Sediminicoccus rosea: one gene and its partner. The protein of the gene in region 1 interacts with the protein of each later gene in a pairwise test. Links are inferred from orthologs where the notes say so. Each region holds a gene or a part of one and is shown on either strand. Other genes may lie near its edges.

Region 1 (16,412 bases):
GACTGCGTGGCGGCGGATTTCGTGGATCTGGCGGCGCGGCTCGGCGCCGGCTGATCAACCGAGCAGGCCCTCGCGCAGGGCCTGCCACCCTTCCCGGTCGGGCGCGCAAACCAGCCCGCCCGTATGCTTGCGCGGCGAATAGGCGCTGCCATCGAACTGCGCCGAATAGCCGCCCGCCTCGGCATGGATGAGCACGCCGGCTGCATGATCCCAGGGCATGAGCTTGTTGTAGACCAGCGCGTGCAGCCCGCCCGTCGCGGCCAGGCGGTATTCGTGCGCGGCGCAGCGGAAATTGAGCGTGCCCGCAAGCTGCGCGAGGCGCGGCAGGAGATGCGCCTTGCGCTCCGGCGGCAGGAATCCCCAGGAGATGGCGCCCACCATCCCGCCCAGCGGCACGGGAGCGGCGACGCGGCAATCCACCCGATGGCCGGAGGGCGCCTCCACCCAGGCCCCCTCGCCACGCAGCGCGATGACCGTGTCGTCGCCCATCGGGTCATGGATCCAACCCGCGATGGTCTCACCGTGATGAACCGCCGCCAGCATGACGCCGAACAGGGGCACGCCGCCCGCGAAGTTCGCCGTGCCGTCCACCGGGTCCAGGATGAAGCAGAGCTCGGCATCCAGCATGCGCGTGAGCAGGCCGGGATCGGCCGCCGCCGCTTCCTCGCCCAGGATCATCGCCGCCGGATATCGCGCCGAGAGCTCGGCCGTCAGCGCGCGCTCCGCCGCTTCATCCGCCTCGGTGACGAGGTCGAGCGGGCCGGATTTCGTGCGGATGTCGCCGCTGGCAAGGCGCCGGAAGCGCGGCAGGATCTCGGCCTGGGCGGTGCGGCGCAGCAGCCCCGCCACCTCGCTGGCGGCAGCGGCGGAGAACCTCAAGACAGCAGCTCGTAGCGCGCGCGGTTGGCGGGCGAGATGCGAACGGTGAGCTGGATGCGATCCTCGCCGTCCACGCGCTCCAGCACCTCGCCATGGCGGTAGAGCCAGGCGAGGCGCGAGCCATCCTCGCTCGGCAGGTCGAAGCGCTCGGTCAGCATGCTCTCGGCGAGGCGCGCATCCAGCGCATCGCGCAGCACGTCCAGCCCCTCGCCCGTCAGCGCCGAGACCGCGACCGCACCGGCCGCGCGCGAGGCGATCGCCTCGGGCCCGCCCAGCAGGTCGGCCTTGTTCAGCACCTCGATGCAGCGGCCGCGCCAGCCCTGATCGAGCGCCGCATCGGGCCCTTCGGTCATCTCGTCCAGCACGGAATTCACGTCGTTGCGCTGCGCCGTGCTGTCAGGATGCGCCACGTCCCGCACATGCAGGATGATGTCGGCTGCCGCGACTTCTTCCAGCGTGGCGCGGAAGGCCTCGATGAGCTGCGTCGGCAGGTCGCTGATGAAGCCCACTGTGTCGGAGAGGATGGCATGCCGCCCCGAGGGAAGCGTGATCTGCCGCATCGTGGGATCGAGCGTCGCAAACAGCTGGTCCTGCGCGTAGACGGCGGCGCCGGTCAGCGCGTTGAACAGCGTGGACTTGCCGGCATTGGTGTAACCGACCAGCGCGATGACCGGGAACGGCACGCGCTCGCGCGCCTTGCGGTGCAGGCCGCGGGTGCGCCGCACCTGCTCCAGTTCGCGTTTGAGCTTGATGATGCGCTCGCCGATCAGGCGGCGGTCGATCTCGATCTGACTTTCGCCTGGGCCGCCCAGGAAGCCGAAGCCGCCGCGCTGCCGCTCCAGGTGCGTCCAGGAGCGGACGAGGCGCGTGCGCTGGTATTCGAGATGCGCGAGTTCGACCTGCAACGTGCCCTCGCGCGTGCGGGCGCGCTCGCCGAAGATCTCGAGGATGAGGCCGGTGCGGTCGATGACCTTCGCACCCCATTCACGCTCCAGGTTGCGCTGCTGCACGGGGGTGAGTGCCGCGTCCACGATGACAAGGGTGGCGCCCTGCTCCTGCAGCGCCTGGCGGACCATCTCCACCTGCCCCTCGCCGAGCAGGGTGGAAGGCCGGCGCTGACGCAGCGGATGGATCGCCGAATGGACGATCATCACCCCGATGGAGGCAGCGAGGCCGACTGCCTCGGCCAGCCGGGCCTCCGCCGCGCGAGGCAGGCCGCCCGTGGGCGCGAATTCCAGGATGTTCGAACGCTGGGTGCGCTCGAAGGGCAGGATGACGGCGGCGCGGGTCGGCGCCGCCGCGACATCTTCACTCTTCGCGGGCAGCGGCCGGCTCCCGCGACATGGTGAGCGTGGTCTCGCGCAGCGGCGTGCCCGTCGCGGGCGGCGTGGCCGCAGCGGTGCCCGCTGCCTGCGGATCGAACAGCATGATGGGCGCGCCCGGCATCACCGTGCTGATCGCATGCTTGTAGACCAGCTGCGTGTGCCCATCGCGCCGAAGCAGGACGGAGAAATTGTCGAACCAGGTGATGATGCCCTGGAGTTTGACACCGTTGACGAGGAACACCGTCACCGGGGTCTTGCTCTTGCGAACGTGGTTCAGGAACACGTCCTGCACGTTCTGGGATTTCTCGGCCATCACGGCCTCCTTCTTCTTCTTGGTCGCGGGTCCCCGTCACCGGGAAGGCCCGTCGCCTTGCCATCAGGGCAATGTCGGGCGTCCCGGATCACTTGTCCAGAGCGTGCAAGCGGGCCGCAAGTTGCACGCCGTCGGTGAAGGCCAGGTCGGGGGCGCAGGCGGCGATGCCGCCATCATGCGCGGCATCGCCCAGCAGCACGGCGCAGCAGCCCGCCGCCCGCGCCGCCTGCATGTCGATCGCCGTATCGCCCACGTACCAGACATGCGGGCCGGCACTGAGGCCCATCTGTTGCAAGGCCAGGTGCAGGGGCGCGCCGGAGGGCTTGTCCGCCACCGCATCCCCCGCGCCCACCAGCGTGCGGAATCGCGGCGCCCAGCCGAGATGCGCGGCCTCCTTCCGCAGGAGCGGCCCCTGCTTGTTGGAGACGACGCCAAGCGGCAGATGCGCCAGTGCATCCAGCATGGCGAGGCTCGCCGGCAGGGGCCGGATCACCTGTAGATGCGTCGCGTGGACCGAATCGTAGAAGATGTCCCGCGCGCGCTCCCACTCCGCGCCGAAATGCTCCGGAAAGCTGTCGCGGAGCGACTTGCGGACATTGGCCAGCACCTGTTCGCGCGTCCATGCGGGCTTGCCGAAGGCGGCGAAGGCCGCGTTCAGCCCGGCCTCGATCGCAGCCCAGCCATCGATCAGCGTGTTGTCCCAGTCGAACAGGATGGCGGTGGGCGCCCTCATGCGGCGTTCCCAAGCCCGGCATGCACATGCCGCGAGAAAAGATCGAAGAGGCGCCGCGTGACGGGGCCGACCGTACCATCCCCCACCGCGCGGCCGTCAATCTTCACGATCGGCTTCACGAAGGACGTGGCGGAGGTCAGGAAGGCCTCCCGCGCCGCCTGCAACTCCGCGAGGCTGAAGGGTTCGAGGCTGTAGGGGATGCCCGCCGCCTCCATCTCCGCGATCAGCGCGCCGCGCGTGCAGCCGGGCAGGATCACATGATCCAGCGCGCGGGTGCGGAGCACACCCGCCGCATCCACGATCCAGAAGGAAGTGGCGGCGCCCTCGGTCACCATGCCGGTCGCTTCCTCAAAGAGGATGGCCTCGGCCGCGCCCGCATCGCGCGCCGCCTGGCGGGCCAGAACATTGGGCAAAAGGTTCACGCTCTTGATGTCCCGCCGCGCCCAGCGCAGGTCGGGATGGGTGATCGCCGCGATGGTCCAGCGCTCCACATCCTTGGGATAGGGCGGGATGTGCCGCACGGTGACGACGAGCGAGACCGGTACGGGCGTCTTCGGGAAGGCATGGTCGCGCCGCGCCACGCCGCGCGTCACCTGCATGTAGAGCAGGCCATCCGTCACGCGGTTGCGGCGGGCCACCTCCATCAACACCATGCGGAGTGCCGCGCGCGGCATGGGCATGGGCAGGTGGATCTCCTTCAGCGAGCGTTCCAGCCGGTCGAGATGGCGGCCCTCATCGATGAAGCGGCCGCGGTAGAGGTGCACCACCTCATAGATCCCGTCGCCGAACTGGTAGCCGCGATCCTCGATGTTCACCGAGGCGTGGCGTTGGGGCAGGTAGGCCCCGTTCACATAAGCGATCTTCGACATGCAGCCCTTCTTTCCCCGCGCAGGTTACGCGGTTCCGGAGGCCCTGTCTTCGGCGTGGACGCCCAGGAATTTCAACTTCCGGTGCAGCGCGCTGCGCTCCATGCCGACGAAATTGGCAGTCCGGCTGATATTGCCGCCGAAGCGCAGCAGCTGCGCCTCCAGATATTGCCGCTCGAAGGCCTCGCGCGCGTCGCGCAGCGGCAGCGTCATGATCTCGCTGGAACGGTCGAGCCGCAGCATGGAGGGTGCGGTGGAAACGATCTCGGGCGGCAGGGATTCGGCCCGGATTGGCGAACCGGAATCGCCCGGCGCCATGATCAGCAGCCAGTCCATCAGGTTGCGAAGCTGGCGCACATTGCCTGGCCAGTCATGCGTCTGCAGTGCGGCTATGGTGTCCTCCGCCAGCGCACGGGGTGCCAGGCCGGAGCTCTCGATGGAGCGCGTCATGAAATGGCGGGCGAGCGCGGGCACATCCTCCCGCCGCTCGCGCAGGGCCGGCATGCGGAGCGGCACGACGGAGAGGCGGTAGAACAGGTCCTCGCGGAAGCGCCCCGCCGCGATCTCGGCCTGCAAGTCCTTGTTGGTGGTGGCGATGACGCGCACATCCACCTTCACGCGCGTGGCGCCGCCGATGCGCTCGAAGCCCTGCTCCTGCAGGGCGCGGACGATCTTGCCCTGGGTCTCCAGCGGCATGTCCGAGACCTCGTCCAGCAGCAGCGTGCCACCATGGGCGCGCTCCAGCGTGCCGGCGCGGCGCGGCTGGTCGCCGCGCGGCTCCACGCCGAACAGCTCCTCCTCGATGCGCGAGGGGTCGAGCGTCGCGCAGTTCAGCGCGACGAAGGGGCCATCGGCGCGGCGCGAGCGGGCATGCAGCATGCGCGCCGCCACCTCCTTGCCGGTGCCGGGCGGGCCGCTGATCAGCACGCGCGAATTGGTCGGCGCCACGCGCTCGATGGCCGCGCGGATCTGCGCCATGGCGGGCGAGACGCCGATCAGCTCCGCCTCCGAACCCGCACGCAGACGAAGGTCGCTGATCTCGCGCTTGAGCTTCGCCGCCTCGAGCGCACGCGAGACGATGAGCAGCAACCGGTCGCTCTTGAAGGGCTTCTCGATGAAATCGAAGGCGCCCTTCTGGATCGCCTGCACCGCCGTCTCGATATTGCCATGGCCCGAGATCATCACGCAGGGCACATGCGGCTCCTCGCGATGGAGAGCATCGAGGATCTCGAGCCCATCCAGGCGCGAATTGGCCAGCCAGATGTCCAGGATGACGAGCGATGGCCGGCGCGCGCGGAAATGCGCGATGGCCGTGTCGGAATTATGCGCCTGCCGCGTCTCGTAGCCCTCATCGGAGAGGATGCCGTCGATCAGCGAGCGGATATCCGGCTCGTCGTCTACGATCAGGATGTCATGCGCCATGGCGAGGCTCCCTGCTCTCCGTCTCGGCGCCGGCGGCCTCGGCCTCCAGCTCCGGCAGGATCAATTCGGCGCGCGCACCCAGGCCCGCACGCGCGTCGCCGAGCCGGATGCTCCCGCGGTGGTCCTCCATGATCTTCTTCACGATCGCGAGACCAAGGCCGGTTCCCTTTGTCTTGTGCGTCACATAGGGCTCGGTCAGCCGGTCCCGCTGGTCACCCCCCGGCAGTCCGATCCCGTCATCTTCGACGGCGATGATCAATCGCCCCGCCTCGGAAGACAAGCTCACACGGATATGGCCGACCGGCCTGGGGCAGGCAAGGCCCTCATCCTCATCCCGCTGCACGCGCATGGCGATGGCATCCGCCGCATTGTTGAGCAGATTCGTGAGGGCCTGGTTGATCAGGCGGCGGTCACAGGCGGCAAAGTGCTTTTCCTCGGGCAGGTCGGTCACCCAGGCGATCTCGGGGCGGGATTGCTGCTGCAGCACCAGGGCCTCGCGCACCAGCCGGCCCATCTCCTCGGGGCGAATCACCGGCTGGGGCATGCGGGCGAAGGCGCTGAACTCATCCACCATGCGCCCGATGTCGCCAACCTGGCGGACGATGGTGTCGGTGCAGGCGGTGAAGGTCTCGGGGTCGTGCGTGATCTGCTTCAGGTAGCGCCGCTTCAGGCGCTCGGCACTGAGTTGGATGGGGGTCAGCGGGTTCTTGATCTCATGCGCGATGCGCCGGGCCACATCCGCCCAGGCGGCCTGGCGCTGGGCGGTGAGCAGGGCGGAGATGTCGTCGAAGGTCAGCACATGGCCCTGCCCCTCCATCTCGGGCGAGAGGCGGGCCAGCAGCGTCTTGCGTTCATTGGGCGGGCCCACGCGGATCTCAGCCGTGCGGGTGGTGCCGGGCTGGGCCAGCAGCCCGGCGAATTCCGGCGCCACCTCGGCCATCGGCCGGCCGATCTCGCGCTCCAGATCGAGGCCGAGGAGCTGGCTCGCGCTGCGGTTGGGCAGGTTCACCCGCAGATCCTGGTCGAGCCCCACGATGCCGGCCGAGACGCCGCCCAGCACGGCCTCGGTGAAGTTCTGCCGGTCGGCGATCTGGCGATAAGCTTCGAGGAGCTCGCTGCGCTGGGCGGCGAGCTGGTTCGTCATGCGGTTGAAGGCCCGGCTGAGGCTGCCGATCTCGTCATCGCCATCCCCTTCCTCCACGCGCACCGAGAGGTCACCGCCGCGCACCCGCTCGGCCGCGGTGATGAGGCGCGAGATGGGCCCGGCGAGCTGGTTGGCCAGGACAAGGCCGACCAGCACGGCGGCCAGCAGCACGAGCAGCGCGCCGATGGCGAAGATCATCACGAAGGTGATCTGCAGCCCCTCGCGGTTGCGGTCGATCGCCTGGTAGGCGGTCACCGCCTGCTCGGTGCGCTGCATGTGCTCCAGCACCGAGGAATCGACCGGCCGGCCGATCATCAGCTGCAGGCCGGAAGCCGGGGTCAGCGCCACGATGGCCCGCACCCGATTCTCCTCCTCGACCGCGACCACCGCGACCTCGCCGCCGGTCGCGATCTCGATCGCCCAGTCGGGCGGGGGCGAGAGCAGGAAGGCGGAACTGACCCCGGCATGCGCGACGACGCGCCCCAGCAGCGGCTCGAACACCACCGCCTCGGTCAGGCCGCGGGCGCTGGCCTGGGTGGCCAGCACGCGGGCGAAGGCGAGGCTCTGGTCGGGCAGCAGCACCACGGCGCGGTTCAGGTCATTCGCCATGGCCAGCGCGTCGGCGCGAATGTTGTTCTGGTGCTCCTCGAAATAGGCGCGGCTCGCCATGAGCGAGGCTTCGAGGGCGGTGCGCACGCGGTCGCTGAACCAGGCCTGGATGCCGAGGTTGAAGAAGATCGCCGAGAAGCCGGCGAGCAGCATGGCCGGCACGATGGCGACGACCGAGAAGAGCAGCACCAGCCGCGTGTGCAGCCGAGAGCCGGCCGAGCCGCGCCGCCGCTCAGCCCAGACGCGCACCAGCTGCCCGGCGAGCGAGGCCAGCAGCAGCAGGATGATGGCGAGGTTGATGAGGACGAGCGCGACCACCTGCCCCGGCCGGGTCGGCCCGAGCGGGCTGCCGTCGGAGAGCACGACGAAGGTGAGGATGCCCATCACCAGGGCGCCCACCGCGAGGCCGAGCGTCACACCCCGGCCGAGCAGCATGTCGGCCAGGCGTCGCAGCAGCGGCACCCGGGCTGGTTTCGACATGCTCAGGGCGTGCTCATGACAGGCCGCGCACGACCGGCAATTCGAGGTCGCGCAGCTTCTTGCGCAGCGTGTTGCGGTTGAGCCCCAGCAGCGCCGCGGCCTTGATCTGGTTGCCGCGGGTGGCGCTGAGCGCGAGGCGCAGCAGCGGGCGCTCCACCTCCGAGATCACGCGGTCATGCAGGTCGCGAATGGGGATGCCATCCTTGTGGGCGGCCATGAAGAGCTTGAGGTGGCGCTCCACGGCCTGTTCCAGCGTCTCGCTCGCGCGCGGCGCGCCATCGGCGGGCGCCTCGGCCTCGGCCAGCTCGGCGGCGACCGCTTCCTCGCCGATCGTCTCCTGCGGGTAGAGGGCGGCAAGCCGGCGCATCAGGTTTTCCAGCTCGCGCGCATTGCCGGGCCAGGAATGGCGCTTCAGCCGCTCGAGCGCCTCGTTGCTCAGCGACTTCATGGGCAGGCCGGAGGCGCGGGCGCGTTCCAGGAAGTGCCGCGCCAGCAGGGGGATGTCCTCGGTCCGCTCGCGCAGCGGCGGCAGACGGATGGGCACCACGTTCAGGCGGTAGAACAGGTCCTCGCGAAACAGGCCGGCGCGGATCGAGGCGCGCAGGTCCCGGTGGGTCGCGGCGACGATGCGGACATTGGCCTTCACCGGCTGGCGGCCGCCCACCGTGGTGAACTCACCCTCCTGCAGCACGCGCAAGAGCCGGGTCTGAGCCTCGGCCGGCATGTCGCCGATCTCGTCCAGGAACAGCGTGCCGCCGGCGGCCTGCTCGAACCGGCCTACGCCGCGGGTCAGCGCACCGGTGAAGGCGCCGCGCTCATGCCCGAAGAGCTCGCTCTCGATCAGCTCGCGCGGGATGGCCGCCATGTTGATGGCGACGAAGGGGCCCTGCCGGCGCTTGCCATAGTCATGCAGCGCGCGGGCGATCAGCTCCTTGCCGGTGCCGCTCTCGCCCGTGACCATGACGGTGAGGTCGGCGGTCGTCAGGCGCGCGACGGTGCGGTAGATTTCCTGCATCGCGGTGCTGCGGCCCACGAGCGGGAGGCGCTCGCCCGGCTCGCCCTCCTCGTCCGCGGGCAGGGCTGTCGCGGGCTGCGCCAGGGCGCGCTCGACGACGTTGAGCAGCTCCTTCAGGTCGAAGGGCTTGGGCAGGTATTCGAAGGCGCCGCGTTGGGCGGCCTTCACCGCCGTCGTGAAGGTGGATTGCGCCGACATCACCACCACCCGGAGATCGGGGCGGATGCGCTTCATGCGCGGCAGCAGGTCCAGTCCGTTCTCGTCCGGCATGACGACATCGGTCACGACGAGATCGCCCTCGCCATCCTCCACCCAGCGCCACAGCGTGGAGGCGGAGGAGGTCGCGCGCACATTGTATCCAGCGCGCGTCAGCGCCTGGGAGAGGACGGTGCGGATCGCGCGGTCGTCATCGGCGATCAGGATGGTGCGGGATTCGGTCATTCGTCACTCTCGTTCGCCGCCTCGTCCCCACGCAGATTGGGCGGCTGGGCTGGCAGGGACAGTCGGAAGGTGGTGCGGCCGGGACGGCTGTCGCATTCGATGAGGCCGCCGTGATTGGAAACCAGCTTCGCCACGAGCGCGAGGCCGAGCCCCTGCCCGCCGCGCTTCGTGGTCACGAAGGGCTCGAACAGGGTGGAGCGCAGCGCCTCGGGGATGCCGGGGCCGTTGTCGCGCACGATGACCTGCAAGGGCAGGTGCACGCGCTCGCTGCTGCCGGGCACCGCGATCCGCACGCCGTGGTGATAGGCGGTGGCGAGCTGGATCTCGCCCGCGCCGCCGGTGGCGCCGCCATCGCTCAGCGCCTCGGAGGCGTTCTTCACGAGGTTGAGCAGGATCTGGATCAGCTGGTCCCGGTCGCCCCAGACGGCGGGCAGCGAGGGGTCGTATTCCTCGACGATGCGCAGGTGGCAGGCGAAGCCCGATTGCGCCACGCGGCGCACATGGTCGAGCACGGAATGGATGTTCACCGCGCGGCGCGTGATCGGCCGGTCGGAGAACATCTCCATCCGGTCCACCAGGTTGCGGATGCGATCGCTCTCTTCCTGGATCAGCAGGCAGAGCTCGCGGTCGCCCTCCGAGGCGCCCTGCTCCAGCAACTGCGCGGCGCCGCGGATGCCGGAGAGCGGATTCTTCACCTCATGCGCCAGCATGGCGGCCATGGCGGTGGCGCCGCGCGCCGCGCCCAGGAAGTGCAGCTGGCGGTCCAGCATCGCGGCGGTCGAGCCATCCTGCAGGGTCAGCACCACGCCATCCTGCAGGTCCGGCATGGGCGCGCCATAGACCGAGACGCCATGCCGGTGCAGCCGCGGGCTTTCGAGCGACAGGTCATGGTCCGCCACCGGGCTGTCCTGCAGGCGGATCTGGTGCAACAGCGCGAAGAGCCGGTGGTCGGCCGGCAGCAGCTCGGCCAGCTGCATGCCCATCAGGGTCTGCTGGGATTGCTGGAAGAAGAGCTCGGCCGCCGGGTTCACGAAGCGGAAGCGGTCCTCGCCATCCAGCACCACGGCCGGCATGGGCAGCGCCAGAAGGATGGCGGCGCTGTCCGGCGGTGCCAGGGCGCGCGGGCGGCGGGCCAGGGCGGCCACGCGGCTGATCACACCGGTCATGCCGCCTCCTGCCAGGGGGTTTCGGCCGGCGCGTGGCCGCGCTCAATCAGCGGCCCGTAGAAGCCCATGATGAGGGATTCCGCCGCCTCGCCCATCTCGACGCGATTGACCTGGGCGCGGAACTCGGCACTGCCCGGCAGGCCGCGCGAATACCAGGCGACATGCTTGCGCGCCATGCGCACGCCCACCCCCTCCCCGTGATGCTCCAGGATGGCGCGGTAATGCTTGAGCAGGATGGCCAGCTGCTCCTCCAGCGTCGGGTCGGGCAGGCGGATGCCCTCGCGCAGGAAGGCGGCGACCTGGCGCGGGAACCAGGGCCGGCCATAGCAGCCACGCCCGATCATCACGCCATCGGCGCCCGAGCGCGTCAGCGCATCCAGCGCATTGTCCACCGTCACGATGTCGCCATTGGCGATGACCGGGATGCTGACCGCCGCCTTCACCGAGGCGATGAAATCCCAGTCCGCGACACCGGTGTAGAGCTGCTGGCGCGTGCGGCCGTGGATGGTGACAAGGCGGATGCCGCATTCCTCGGCGATGCGGGCGAGCTTGGGCGCGTTCAGGCTCTGGTGGTCCCAGCCCATCCGCATCTTCAGCGTCACGGGCACGGGCACGGCCTTGACCACCGCCTCGAGGATCGCGGCCGCGCGGATTTCGTCGCGCATCAGCGCCGAGCCGGCGCTCTGGCCGACCGCGACCTTCTTCACCGGGCAGCCGAAATTGATGTCCACGATCGCGGCGCCCTTGTCCACGACGAGGCGAGCCGCATCGGCCATCACCGCCGGGTCGCAGCCGGCGAGCTGGACCGAGGACGGCCCGCCCAGTTCGTCCGTCGTGTCGCACATCTTCAGGCTCTGGCGATTCTCGCGGATCATGGCGGCCGAGGCGATCATCTCGCTCACCACGAGCCCGGTGCCCTCGGCCCGCGCAAGGCGGCGGAAGGGCAGGTCCGTCACGCCCGACATGGGTGCCAGGATCACGGGCGTTTCGATGGTCACATCGCGCGCAAGCGAGATGGGCCGAAGGCGGTTGCTCATCATTTGGGCAGGCATACGCAAAACCGAGCCCGGCGTCCACGGCGCGCGTATCGCCGCGCGAGATTTCCGTCCCAGAATTCCCGTCCCCGCCGATATGGCCTATTCGGACGGGATCATGATCGCAGCCCTTCTCCTGGCCGCCGGGCGCGGCGAGCGCTTCGGCGCCCCCGAACCCAAGCAATATGCGCTGCTGCTCGGCCGCCCCGTGCTCCGGGTGGCGGCGGAGGCGCTGCTGGCCGGCGGGCATGTCCAGGCGTTGCAGCCGGTCTGCGCCGCGGGCGAGGAGGTGCGCATCACCGCCATGCTGGAGGGGCTGCCCCATCTGCCGCCCGTGACCGGAGGGGCCACGCGCCAGGCCAGCGTGAAGGCCGGCCTCGCCGCCCTCGCGGCGCTCAACCCCAGCGCCGTGCTGGTGCATGACGCGGCCCGGCCGGTGATCCCTGCCGGGACCATCCCTGCCCTGCTCGCCGCCCTCGAACACCGCGCCGGCGCCATTCCGGCGCAGCCCGTCTCGGACACGCTGAAGCGCGGCGAGGCCGGCGTGATCGGCGAGACGGTGCCCCGCGCCGGCCTGTTCCGCGCCCAGACGCCCCAGGCCTTCCGCTTCGAAACATTGCGCGCCGCCCATGAGGCCGCCTCCGCCGAGGCGACGGATGACGCGCAGCTGCTGGAATGGATCGGCGAGAGCGTGGCGCTCGTCCCCGGCCACGAAAGCAACGTGAAAATCACCTTCCCGGAGGATCTGGCCCGCGTGGAATCCACCCTTCAGCCGCGGCTGCTGCCGCGCATCGGCACTGGTTTCGACGTGCACCGCCTGGTGCCCGGCCGCCCCCTCATCCTCTGCGGCGTGACCATCCCGCACGAACTCGGCCTCGATGGCCATTCGGACGCCGATGTCGGCATCCATGCGCTGTGCGACGCGATCTACGGCGCGCTGGCCGAGGGCGACATCGGCCGCCACTTCCCGCCCTCGCAGATGAAGTGGCGCGACGCCGACAGCGCGCAATTCCTGGTCCATGCCATGGAGCGCGTGCGGGCGCGCGGGGGCATGCTGGTCAATGCCGACGTCACCCTGATCTGCGAGCAGCCCAAGATCGGCCCCCACGCGGCGGCCATGATCGCGCGCCTCGCGGAGATCATGGGGGTGGAAGCACGGCGCGTCGGCGTGAAGGCGACCACGACGGAGCGGCTGGGCTTCCCCGGCCGAGGCGAGGGCATCGCCTGCCAGGCGGCGGTCAGCCTCATGGTTCCGGACTGACTTTTGTCCGATTGAATCGCGCCCGGCGAGCGGCCGAAAAAAAAGCCGCTCCTTGCGGAGCGGCCAAGTCAAGGTTGAGGAAGGCAAAGCTGTCGGGGCTGAGTCAGCGCCCGACGAAGGCAGATATAGGTTGCGCGAAGGGCGGTTCAATACCCTTTCGAAAATGTATCGCTTAACGAAGTCTCCATATGTGCTATTTTCGCAACATGTCCGGACCTTGTCCCGGCGCCGCGGTAGCACTGGCGGCCCTTCTGGGCCTGCCCTAACCTCACCGAAACGAGAGGGAAGCTGCCATGACCGCATCGCAACATGACGCCGCCATCATCGGCTGGGCGCATAGCCGCTTCGGCAAGCTGGAGGACGCACCGGACGCCGAGGCCCTGATCGGCCTTGTCGCGCGGGAGGCCATCGCCGATGCCGGGCTGGAGCCGCACGAGGTGGATGCCGTCTTCCTGGGCACCTTCAACGGCGGTTTCCAGGCGCAGGACTTCCCCTCCTCCCTGGTGTTCCAGGCCGTGCCGGAGCTGCGCTTCAAGCCCGCCACCCGCTTCGAGAATGCCTGCGCCACCGGCACCGCCGCGATCCATGGCGCGCTGGACTTCCTCGGCGCGAAGCGCGGCCGCATCACGCTTGTGGTCGGCGTGGAGAAGATGACTTCCACCCCCGGGCCGCGCGTGGGCGAGATCCTGCTCTCCGCCTCGCACCTCAAGACCGAGAGCGGGATCGAGGCGGGCTTCGCCGGCGTCTTCGCCCGCATCGCCGAGGCCTATTTCCAGCGCCATGGCGACAGCTCCGACGCGCTGGCCGCCATCGCCGCCAAGAACCACGCGAACGGCGTGGACAACCCCTATGCCCAGATGCGGAAAGACCTCGGCTACGAGTTCTGCCGCAACGAGAGCGAGAAGAACCCCTTCGTCGCCCGCCCGCTGAAGCGCACCGATTGCAGCCTCGTCTCGGACGGCGCGGCCGCGCTCATCATCGCCGAGGGCGACGTGGCCGCCACCGCCCGCCGCGCCGTGCGCTTCCGCGGCACCGCCCAGGTGAATGACTTCCTGCCCATCGCCCGGCGCGACATCATCCGCTTCGAGGGCGCTCGGGAGGCCTGGGCGCGGGCCTTCGCAGCCTCCGGCCTGACGCTGGCCGACCTCTCCTTCGCCGAGACGCATGACTGCTTCACGATCGCGGAACTCATCGAATACGAGGCGATGGGCCTGACGCCGGAAGGCCAGGGCAGCCGCGCCATCCTCGAAGGCTGGACCCGCAAGGATGGCCGCCTGCCGGTCAACCGCTCGGGCGGGCTGAAATCCAAGGGGCATCCGATCGGCGCGACGGGCGTTTCCATGCACGCGCTCGCCGCCATGCAGCTCACCGGCGAGGCGGGCGCGATGCAATTGCCGCGCGCCGAGATCGGCGGCGTCTTCAACATGGGCGGGGCCGCCGTCGCCAACTATGTGAGCATCCTCGAACGCGTCTGAGCCCGGCGCGGGCCTGCGCGAAGGAGCCGGCGCCGATGCGGATGGATGACGAACGCGAGAGCCGCAACCTCGAGGACCGACGGGGCTCGCGGGGCGGATCCGGCGGCGGCCTGGGCGGAGGCGCGCGGATCGGCGGCCTCGGCCTCGTCGCCGTCATCGTCATCTCGCTCTTGCTGGGCGTGGACCCGGGCGTCGTGCTTTCCACGCTGGAGACCGGCCAGGCGCCCGTCACCCAGCAGGCCGCGCAGGCGCCGCCGCGCGACGATCCGGCCGCGCGCTTCGTCAGCCGCGTGCTGGCGAGCACGGAGGATGTCTGGACGGCGGAATTCGCCCGGCATGGGCAGCGCTACGAGCCGCCGCGCCTCGTGCTCTTCTCGGGCCAGGTCGCATCCGGCTGTGGCACCGCGCAATCGGCCATGGGGCCCTTCTATTGCCCCGCCGACCGCCGCGTTTACCTCGACCTCGCCTTCTTCCGGGATCTCTCGCAGCGCATGGGCGCACCGGGGGACTTCGCCCAGGCCTATGTCATCGCGCATGAGGTCGGCCATCATGTGCAGAACCTGCTCGGGCGCCTCGGCGGCGGGCGGGACAATGCGGCGTCGGTGCGGACGGAGTTGCAGGCCGATTGCCTGGCCGGCTTCTGGGCGCGGCGGGCCAACGAAACGCGCCGCATCCTGGAGGCCGGCGACATCGAGGAGGGGCTCTCTGCCGCAGCCGCGGTGGGCGATGACCGGCTGCAGCAGCAAGCGCGCGGCCATGTGGTGCCGGAGAGCTTTACCCATGGCAGCAGCGCGCAGCGGGTCCGCGCGCTCAAGACGGGCCTGGGCAGCGCCGATGTGGGCGCCTGCCTCGGCCGGGGCTGAGACGCGCGAAGCGCCTCAGGCGTGGGCGCGGCCTTCCTCGACCGCGTGGCAGGCCACCATCGCGTCGCCCGCGGACAGCGGCGAAGCCGCGTGAGGCGCCGAAGCCACCGGCTTCATCACCGGCACCTCCGACTTGCAGCGCGCATTGGCAAGGGGGCAGCGCGGATGGAAGGTGCAGCCCGAGGGCGGTGAGATCGGGCTCGGCACCTCGCCACCCACCGGGATGCGCTGGCGGCCGGTCATTTCCAGATCCGGGATCGCCTCCATCAGGGCACGCGTGTAGGGGTGGCGCGGCGCCTGGAAGAGGCTCTCCGCCGGAGACAGCTCGACGAGCTTGCCGAGATACATGACGCCGATGCGGTCACTCACCTGCCGGACGACCGCGAGGTTGTGGCTGATGAAGAGGTAGGTCAGACCGAGCCGGGTCTGGAGTTCCTTCATCAGGTTCAGGATCTGCGCCTGGACCGACACGTCGAGAGCGGAGGTCGGCTCGTCGCAGACCAGGAATTCCGGGTTGGACGACAGCGCGCGCGCGATCGAAATGCGCTGCCGTTGCCCACCCGAGAATTCATGCGGGTATTTCTGGCCATCCAGCGGCGAGAGGCCGACCTGCGTGAGCAATTCGCCGACACGGTTCAGGATGGCCTGCTTGTCCTCGATCAGACGGAAGGCGCGGATCGGCTCGGCAACGATGTCGACCACGCGCCAGCGCGGATTGAGCGAGGCATAGGGATCCTGGAAGATCATCTGCATGCGGCTGCGCTGCTTGGAATCGGCGCGCGCCAGCGAGAGATCCTGCCCGTCGAACATCACGCGCCCGCGCGTGGTGGGGTAGAGGCCCACCATGAGGCGCGCGACGGTGGACTTGCCGCAGCCGCTCTCGCCGACGAGGGAGAGCGTCGTGCCCTTCGGGATGTCGAAGGAGATGCCATCCACCGCGCGCAACGTGCGCTTGCCCTCGCGCGCGACGATGCGCTGGATCAGCGGCTTGGAGACATCGAAATAGCGCGCGACATCCTCGGCCGCGATCATCGGGGTCGGGCTCATCGCTTGCCCTCCGCATAGAGCCAGCAGGCGGCGCGGGTGGTGCCCGCATCCAGCAGATCAGGCCGCTCCACCGCGCAGCGCGCGAAGACCTGAGGGCAGCGCGGGTTGTAGGCACAGCCCTGGGGGATGGCCGTCAGCCGCGGCATGGCGCCATCAATCTGCTGCAGGCGCTCGACGCGCCGGTCGAGCGGCGGAATCGAACCCATCAGGCCCTGCGAATAGGGGTGGCGCGCCTGGCGCACCACCTCGCGCACAGGGCCGATTTCGGCGATGCGGCCGGCATACATCACGGCGACCCGATCGGCGGTTTCCGCGATCACGCCCATGTCATGGGTGACC
Region 2 (8,322 bases), 3.5 Mb from region 1 along the record:
CCGCCCGCGCGCAGCAGCGCCTCCAGCCCCGGCGGATCGAGCGGCGCGGAGCGGAAGCGCGGCGTCATGCCGAGGCGCCGGTAATGCGCCGCTACGCGGGTGACGCGCTGCGCCAGTTCGGGATCGGGCGCGGGATCGAGGGAGCAGGCGGCATTCGCCCGCCCCGTCCCGCCCAGGAAGCTGCGCACGACGAAGGGGCCGTCGAAGACGACGCGCGGCGAAGGCAACGCGTTGAGCGTGGCGCGCTCCAGCGCATGCACGAGGGAGAGGTTCATACGGCCTCCCGCGCCAGCTCCGCCATGGCGGTCTGGTAGGTCCGGTCGAACAGCGCCTCGAGGCCAGGATTCACGCCGCGCAGCCCGGCCGCCACGCGCCCCGCCCAGCCGACATACTCGACGCGGCGCGCATGGTTCCAGGAGGCCGGCGGCGCGGAGACGATGGCGCGCAGGTTGGAGATCTTGTCGGCCAGCTTCACCATCTTGGCGGCGGCGGATTTCTTCGGCGCCTGCGAGACCTGCAGCGCCTTGCGCATCTCCTTCGGCAGGCTCTTGTCGTCGGAGACCTCGGCCACGATGCCCGCGACCTCCGCGCCGAAGCGCGCGGCCAGCGCTTCCAGCGTCACCGGCTCGGGGTCATCTGTGCTGTCCTCCACCGTGTCGTGCAGCAGGGCGGCGAGGATGGCGGCCTCCGGCGCATCGTGCTCGGCGAGGATCTGCGCCACTTCCAGCGGGTGGTTGATGTAGGGCTCGGCCGCGGCACCCTTGCGGCGATGCGTGGCATGGACGGCGGCCGCGAAGCTCGCGGCCGCCAATAGCTTCGCGCTCAAGCGCCTACCTGTTGCCCCGCTGCGGCGTCGTGATGACGCCGGTCGCGGCACCCACCGCGCCGCCCGTCAGCGCGCCGATGGCGGCACCCTGGCCGCCGCCGGCGATGGCGCCGATCGCCGCGCCCGCGCCGGCACCGATCAAGCCGCCGCCGGCGGCCCGCTGGGCGGGGTCATTGGGATTGGTGCAGGCGCCCAGGGACAGCAGGGCGCAAAGGCCGAGCGCCGTGAAAGCGTGTCGCATGATGGTCTTCTCCTTGTTTGGCGGAAACCGACCCGCCGGGCGGCGGGTTGAAGCGGCGCCGATGCTTCCCGGTCATCGGATCAATTTCCCGGATGATTGGCAATCTCCCGCTGCCGGAACAGCGGGCCCAGGGGCGGCCAGGCGCCCCGGTAGCCATCGGCCGGCACTCCCCGAGGCGGGGCACAGCCCGCCAGCAGCCCAAGCAGCAGCAAAGGGAGCACGATCTTCGGCATGGCGTGAGCGTGACGGCAAAATGGGGCGGGATCATGCCCGCCCCTGCCCCATTCATGGCCCCATTCTTGGCCCCGTTCCTGGCAGGGCGATGCCCTGCCGGTCCGGCCCTCAGGTGTTCATCGCGTCGAAGAAGTCCTGGTTCGTCTTGCTGTATTTCAGCTTGTCGGTCAGGAATTCCATCGCGTCCTGCGTGCCCATCGGGTTCAGGATGCGGCGCAGCACCCACATCTTGCTGAGCGTGCCGCGATCCACCAGCAGCTCCTCCTTGCGGGTGCCGGACTTGGTGATGTCGATCGCCGGGAAGACGCGCTTGTCGGAGAGCTTGCGGTCCAGGATCAGCTCGGAATTGCCGGTGCCCTTGAACTCTTCGAAGATCACCTCGTCCATGCGGCTGCCGGTGTCGATCAGCGCGGTGGCGATGATGGTGAGCGAACCGCCCTCCTCGATGTTGCGCGCCGCGCCGAAGAAGCGCTTGGGCCGCTGCAGCGCATTGGCGTCCACACCACCCGTCAGCACCTTGCCCGAGGAGGGCACGACGGAGTTGTAGGCGCGGCCGAGGCGGGTGATGGAGTCGAGCAGGATCACGACATCCCGCTTGTGCTCGACAAGGCGCTTGGCCTTCTCCAGCACCATCTCCGTCACCTGCACGTGGCGCGTCGCCGGCTCGTCGAAGGTGGAGGCCACGACCTCGCCGCGCACGGTGCGCGCCATGTCGGTCACTTCCTCGGGCCGCTCGTCGATCAGCAGGACCATGAGGAAGACGTCGGGGTGGTTCGCGGTGATGGACTTCGCGATGGATTGCAGCATCACCGTCTTGCCGGTGCGCGGCGGCGCCACGATCAGCGCGCGCTGGCCCATGCCGATCGGCGCGATCAGGTCGATCACGCGGTGCGTGTTGTCCTTCTGCACGCCCTTCGGCGTCTCCTGCCCCTCGATTTCCATCTTGAGGCGGCGCGTCGGGTAGAGCGGCGTCAGGTTGTCGAAGTTGATGCGGTGGCGCAGCGCCTCGGGCGGCTCGAAATTGACCGCGTTCACCTTGAGCATGGCGAAGTAGCGCTCACCATCCTTGGGCGCGCGGATCTGGCCTTCCACCGTGTCGCCGGTGCGCAGGCCGAAGCGGCGCACCTGGGCGGGGCTGACATAGATGTCGTCGGGGCCGGGCAGGAAGTTCGCCTGCGGGCTGCGGAGATAGCCGAAGCCGTCGCTGAGGATTTCCAGCGTGCCTTCGCCATAGATCGCCTGGTCGTTATCGGCGAAGGTCTTGAGGATGGCGAACATGATGTCCTGCTTGCGCAGGATGGAGGCGTTCTCGACGCCCAGCTCCTCCGCGAATGCGAGGAGTTCGGGCGGCGTCTTCGCCTTGAGTTCAGAGAGGTGCATGCAGCATCCGGAGTGTGGATCGTGGGGAAGACGCCGGGGGCGATGTCATGGGCCCCGCAATTCGTGCCGCGCGCAGGGGCTTCGGCGAATTCGGCGGTCGGGAGGGAGGGATCGGCCCGCGAAGGACCGACCGGACCAAGGTAGGCACCCCTGGCCGCCGCGTCAACGTCTCCCTGCTGCCCCCCCCCATTGGGGGGGCCTCAGCGGGGGCCGCTCAGAAGGGCTTCACGATGACCATGATGACGATGACGATCATCAGCAGCGTCGGCACCTCGTTCATGTAGCGCCAGTGCCGCTGCGGGAAGATCCGCTCGTCGCGCTCGAAGGCCTTGCGGTGCTTCGCCAGGTACATGTGGAACCAGGTCATCGCCAGCACGCAGAGCAGCTTCACGTGCCACCAGCCCGAGGTCCAGGAGACGACGCCCGGCGTCGCCACCAGCATGAGGCCGAGGAGCCAGGTGACGATCATGCTGGGGTTCATGATGGCGCGCAGCAGCAGGCGCTCCATCTTCTTGAAGCGCTCATGCTCCACCCCGCCGCCCTGCGGGATCTCGCAGTGATAGACATAGAGGCGCGGCAGGTAGAACAGCCCTGCCATCCAGGCCATCACGGCCATCAGATGGAAGGATTTGACCCAGAGATAGGCGGGGGCAAGGAAGTCCAAGGTCAGTTCCCCTTGAGGATGGCGGCGACGAAGGCATCCAGATCATCGCCCGGAAAGAGATGGCCGGGAATGCCCGCGGCGGCGGCGGCCTCGAGATCCGTCGCGCGGTCACCGATCAGGAAGCTCCCGTCCCGGCGCAGCGGGAAATGCGCGAGCCAATCCTCGATCATCCCTGGGCCCGGCTTGCGGCGGGGGCTCTCGCGGCGATAGCGCGGCGCCTCGGCCGCCGCGTGGAAGGGGCAATAGGCGAAGCCGTCGAGCCGGGCCCCGGCCGCCCGCGCCTCGTTCGCCATCCAGTGGTGCAGGCGGCCAACCGCCGCCTCGTCATAATAGCCGCGCGCCACGCCCGCCTGGTTGGTGACGATGCAGACGGCGAAGCCCGCCGCGTTCAGCCGCCGCAGGGCCGCCATCACGCCGGGTATCCAGCGCACCTCCTCGATCCGGTGCGGGTAGCCGGTATCCTCGATCAGCACGCCGTCGCGGTCGAGGAAGGCGCCCGGGCGCCGCTGGTCCGTCATCTCCATGCCACGCCGATAGCATGGCGCCCCGGCGGCGGGCAGCGCTGGCCTTCTCGCGCCGGGAGGATTAGAGGTGCGCCCATGCAGCCCGTGACCCGACGCGCCGAGATCGCCCGCAAGACCGCCGAGACGGACATCACCGCCCGGCTCGACCTCGACGGTACCGGCCGCGCCGAGATCGCGACCGGCATCGGCTTCCTCGACCACATGCTGCACGCGCTGACGCGCCACGCCCTGCTCGACCTGGCGCTGAGCGCCAAGGGCGACCTGCACATTGATTTCCACCACACGGCCGAGGATTGCGGCATCGTGCTGGGCCAGGCCATCAAGGCCGCGCTGGGTGAGAAGCGCGGCATCACCCGTTTCGGCCAATGCCTGATGCCGATGGACGAGGCGCTGGCCGAATGCGCCATCGACATCTCGGGCCGCCCCTTCCTCGCCTGGAGCGTGACCTTCACGCGTGACAAGGTGGGCGAGATGGACACGGAACTCTTCGAGGAGTTCTTCCGCGCCCTGGTGATGAATGCGGGCCTGACCTGCCACATCACCCAGAAGGCCGGCACCAACGCGCACCACATCGCCGAGGCCTGCTTCAAATCCTTCGCCCGCGCCCTGCGCATGGCCATCGAGCCCGATCCGCGCCAGCTGGGCGCCATCCCCTCCACCAAGGGCGTGCTGGAGGCCTGATGCGGAGCTGGACCGTCCATCTCCCGCCCGGCGCCGCCCGCGGCTCGGTGCCTGCCACCGGGCTCAAGCAGCCGCCGGTGCTGATTCCGGAGGGGTTCTCCTTCTGGGCCTTCCTCTTCGGCCCCTTCTGGCTGTTCCGGCATCGCGCCTGGCTGGCCGGGTTCGGGGTGCTGGTCGGCCTCGTCGTGCTGAACCTGCTGCCCGACCCCTATGGCATCGCGGCCGCGCTCGCCGCGCATCTGCTGCTCGGCTTCCAGGGCCAGGACCTGCGCCGCTGGGCGCTGGGCCGCCGCGGCTGGACGCTCGCGCATGTCGTCCAGGGGCAGGATGCCGATGGCGCGCTGGCCCGCCTGCTCCAGGCCGAGCCGCGCCTCCTGCCGCTCTACGCGGGTGAGGTGGCGCGATGAGGGTCTCCGTCATTGATCCCGGCTCGGGCAACCTCGCCTCGGTCTGCCGTGCGCTGGAACGCGCCGCCGCCGGGCCCATCACCGTCGAGATCACGCGCGAGCCGGAAACGCTGATCCACGCCGACCGCATCATCCTGCCCGGCCAGGGCGCCTTCGCCGCCTGCCGCGCCGGGCTGGACGCGCTGGAAGGCATGGTCGGCGCGCTCTATGAGCAGGTGCAGGTCCACCGGAAGCCCTTCCTCGGGATTTGCGTCGGGATGCAGTTGCTGGCCGAGCGTGGCCTGGAGCACGGCTCCACCCCCGGCCTCGCCTGGCTGCCCGGCGAGGTGGCCGAGATGGACCCCCGCGCGCCCGACGGCACCCCCCTGCCCCTGCCGCAGATGGGCTGGAACGCGCTCGACTTCACACCCGGCGCGCATCCGCTGCTGGAGGGTCTGGTCCCCGGCGATCACGCCTATTTCGTGCATTCCTACGCCTGGCGCGGCGGCGAGCCGGCGGATGTCCTGGCCACCACCGATTATGGCGGCCCTGTGCCGGCCATCCTGGGCCGCGGCAACATCGTCGGCACGCAGTTCCATGTCGAGAAGAGCGCCGGGGTCGGCCTGCGGATCCTGGCCAATTTCCTGCGATGGACGCCCCGGATGGAGCCGACGTGAGCGCCGACCCCGCCGCCACCGAGGTGCACCGGCTCGAGGTCGAGCGCGTGGACATGCTCGACCCGCATGACCTGGCCGACCTCTGCGAGGCGACCAATGCCGCCATCGTGGAGGGCGGCGGCTTCGGCTGGGTGGAGGCGCAGAGCCGCTCCGCTCTCGAACGCCATTTCCGCGGCGTGATGCTGGTGCCCGAGCGCGAATTCTTCATCGCGCGGCTGGATGGCCAGGTGGTGGGCAGCGCGCAGCTCGTCCGCCCGCCCCGCAACAACGAAGCGCAGGGCTTCGCCGCCCAGCTCACCCACGCCTTCATCGCGCCCTATGCGCGCGGCTTCGGCCTCGCGCGGCTGCTGGTGCGCCGCGTCGAGGAGCGCGCGGCGGCCATGGGCATCCGCGTGCTCAACCTCGATGTGCGCGCTACGCAGGAGAGCGCCATCACGCTGTTCGAGCGGCTGGGCTATGTGCGCTGGGGCAGCCACCCCGCCTATGCGCGCGTGGGCGGCGAGACGGTGGCCGGCTTCTTCTACTACCGCCTGCTGGAGCCGCAGCACGGCCGCAGCACGGCCGATGCCCTGGGACGGATCAAGACGTGAGCGGCTTCACCCTCTACCCCGCCATCGACCTCAAGCAGGGCCGCGTCGTCCGGCTGCAGCGCGGCGACATGGCGCAAGCCACCATCTACGCCGAGGATCCGGCCGAGCAGGCCTGCGTCTTCGCGGCCGATGGCTTTCAGTGGCTGCATGTGGTGGACCTCGACGGCGCCTTCGCCGGCAAGCCCGCCAATGCCGAGGCGGTGGCGCGCATCCTGGCCGCGGCCCCCATGCCGGTGCAGCTGGGTGGCGGCATCCGCAACATGCCGACGGTCGAGGCCTGGCTGGAGGGCGGCGTGACCCGCGTGATCCTCGGTTCCGCCGCCGTGAAGGATCCGCATTTCGTGCGCGAGGCCTGCCGGCATTTCCCGGGCCGCGTCGTCGTCGGCATCGATGCGCGCGGCGGGATGGTGGCGACGGAAGGCTGGGCCGAGACCAGCACGCTCCCCGCGCGCGACCTGGCGCTGCGCCTGGAAGATGCGGGCGCCGCCGCGATCATCTACACCGACATCGACCGCGACGGCATGCTGAGCGGCGTGAATGTCGAGCAGACGCGCGCGCTGGCCGCGGCGCTGGAGACGCCGGTCATCGCCTCGGGCGGCGTCGCCTCGCTGGCGGACCTCGAGGCGCTGAAAGCGGTGGCGGCGGATGGCATCGCCGGCTGCATCCTGGGCCGCGCGCTGTATGACGGCCGGATCGTCCCGGCCGAGGCACTGGCGCTGGCGGCGGGCTGAGCGGCGCCGTCGCGCTTGTCACCAAGCCATCGCTTGACGCACCGCGAAAAACGCCGCAATCGCCTTGCCCCAGGATCATCCGGATACCTGGACAAACCGGGAATTCATCCGTGCTCGCGCTCCGCATCATTCCCTGCCTCGATGTGAAGGAAGGCCGCGTCGTGAAGGGCGTGAACTTCGTCGCGCTGCGCGACGCGGGCGACCCGGTCGAGCAGGCCCGCGCCTATGACGCGCAGGGCGCGGACGAGCTGACCTTCCTCGACATCGGCGCCACGCATGAGAACCGGGATACGATGTATGACGTCGTCTCCCGCACGGCGGCGCAGGTCTTCATCCCGCTCACCGTGGGTGGCGGCGTGCGCAGCGTGGAGGATATCCGCAAGCTGCTGCTGGCTGGCGCCGACAAGGCCAGCATCAACTCCGCGGCGGTGAGCGACCCTGACCTGGTGCGCCGCGCGGCCGAGGCCTTCGGCAGCCAATGCATCGTCGTCGCCGTGGATGCGAAGAAGGTGGCGGAGGGCCGCTGGGAGATCTTCACCCATGGCGGCCGGCGCGAGACCGGGCTGGATGCGGTGGATTGGGCGCGCCGGATGGCGAGCCTGGGCGCCGGCGAGATCCTGCTGACCTCGATGGATCGCGACGGCACGAAGCAGGGCTTCGACCTCGACCTGCTGCGCCGCGTGGTGGGCGCGGTGCGCGTGCCGGTGGTGGCCTCGGGCGGCGTCGGCGCGCTGGATCATTTCGTCGAGGGCGCGCGGGCCGGGGCCACCGGGCTGCTGGCGGCCAGCGTGTTTCATGATGGCGTGTTCCGCATCGAACAGGCCAAGGATGCCTTGGCGGCGGCGGGCCTGCCCGTGCGCCGCGTCCGGGAGATGGCGTGATGGCGAAGGCCACGAAGAAGAAGGCGGCGAGCAAGTCGGCCAAGCCCGCGAAGGCTGGCAAGCTGCCCGTGCCGAAGAACATCCCGGCGAAGAAGGCGCGCATCCCCAAGGCGGTGCTGAAGGCCGAGGCGGCGCATCTCAAGCCGCTCACCTTGCCCGAGGATGGTGACGCCGCGGTGCTGGACCGGCTCTGGGCCACCATCGAATCGCGCCGCCTGGCCGGCGATGCCGCGACCTCGCATTCCGCGCGACTGATCGCGCGCGGCACGCCCAAGGTGGCGCAGAAGCTGGGCGAAGAGGCGGTGGAGCTGGTGATCGAGGCGGTGGCCCGCAACCGGCCCGCCATCATCAGCGAATCGGCCGACGTGCTCTACCACCTGATGCTGCTGCTGGTGGATGCCGGCATCACACCGGCCGAGGTCTGGGCCGAGCTGCGCCGGCGCGAGGGGATTTCCGGCATTGCCGAAAAGGCCTCCCGCCCCCGCCCCAAGGCGCTGCTGGCGATCG

Evidence for each region.
Region 2: the proteins of hfq (region 1) and rho interact in binary tests that used the Escherichia coli proteins (3 or more experiments, as listed by UniProt). The link is inferred for Sediminicoccus rosea from one-to-one orthologs.

What each region holds. Positions count from the first base shown.
Region 1 is NZ_CP137852.1:3,764,784-3,781,195, forward strand. The notes cover bases 853-3,531. They hold hfq (RNA chaperone Hfq), read right to left. Parts: upstream 2,518-3,531; coding sequence 2,188-2,517; downstream 853-2,187. Other genes in these bases: R9Z33_RS17990 (inositol monophosphatase family protein), read right to left, coding at 853-879; hflX (GTPase HflX), read right to left, coding at 876-2,204; R9Z33_RS18005 (HAD family hydrolase), read right to left, coding at 2,606-3,250; R9Z33_RS18010 (D-amino-acid transaminase), read right to left, coding at 3,247-3,531. In the rest of the region: R9Z33_RS17985 (haloacid dehalogenase type II), read left to right, coding at 1-54; more of R9Z33_RS17990, read right to left, coding at 55-852; more of R9Z33_RS18010, read right to left, coding at 3,532-4,119; nitrogen assimilation response regulator NtrX, read right to left, coding at 4,144-5,538; R9Z33_RS18020 (sensor histidine kinase NtrY-like), read right to left, coding at 5,528-7,771; ntrC (nitrogen regulation protein NR(I)), read right to left, coding at 7,785-9,227; R9Z33_RS18030 (two-component system sensor histidine kinase NtrB), read right to left, coding at 9,224-10,393; tRNA dihydrouridine synthase DusB, read right to left, coding at 10,390-11,430; R9Z33_RS18040 (bifunctional 2-C-methyl-D-erythritol 4-phosphate cytidylyltransferase/2-C-methyl-D-erythritol 2,4-cyclodiphosphate synthase), read left to right, coding at 11,543-12,688; R9Z33_RS18045 (acetyl-CoA acetyltransferase), read left to right, coding at 12,982-14,163; ypfJ (KPN_02809 family neutral zinc metallopeptidase), read left to right, coding at 14,205-15,026; R9Z33_RS18055 (ABC transporter ATP-binding protein), read right to left, coding at 15,042-16,073; R9Z33_RS18060 (ABC transporter ATP-binding protein), read right to left, coding at 16,070-16,412. UniProt on the Escherichia coli protein: RNA chaperone that binds small regulatory RNA (sRNAs) and mRNAs to facilitate mRNA translational regulation in response to envelope stress, environmental stress and changes in metabolite concentrations.
Region 2 is NZ_CP137852.1:294,293-302,614, forward strand. The notes cover bases 546-3,423. They hold rho (transcription termination factor Rho), read right to left. Parts: upstream 2,682-3,423; coding sequence 1,410-2,681; downstream 546-1,409. Other genes in these bases: R9Z33_RS01360 (HD domain-containing protein), read right to left, coding at 546-826; R9Z33_RS01365 (YtxH domain-containing protein), read right to left, coding at 831-1,067; R9Z33_RS01370 (hypothetical protein), read right to left, coding at 1,148-1,300; hemJ (protoporphyrinogen oxidase HemJ), read right to left, coding at 2,896-3,345; R9Z33_RS01385 (D-glycero-alpha-D-manno-heptose-1,7-bisphosphate 7-phosphatase), read right to left, coding at 3,348-3,423. In the rest of the region: R9Z33_RS01355 (GNAT family N-acetyltransferase), read right to left, coding at 1-275; more of R9Z33_RS01360, read right to left, coding at 272-545; more of R9Z33_RS01385, read right to left, coding at 3,424-3,869; imidazoleglycerol-phosphate dehydratase HisB, read left to right, coding at 3,945-4,550; R9Z33_RS01395 (DUF2628 domain-containing protein), read left to right, coding at 4,550-4,957; imidazole glycerol phosphate synthase subunit HisH, read left to right, coding at 4,954-5,613; R9Z33_RS01405 (N-acetyltransferase family protein), read left to right, coding at 5,610-6,203; hisA (1-(5-phosphoribosyl)-5-[(5-phosphoribosylamino)methylideneamino]imidazole-4-carboxamide isomerase), read left to right, coding at 6,200-6,934; imidazole glycerol phosphate synthase subunit HisF, read left to right, coding at 7,045-7,815; R9Z33_RS01420 (phosphoribosyl-ATP diphosphatase), read left to right, coding at 7,815-8,322. UniProt on the Escherichia coli protein: Facilitates transcription termination by a mechanism that involves Rho binding to the nascent RNA, activation of Rho's RNA-dependent ATPase activity, and release of the mRNA from the DNA template.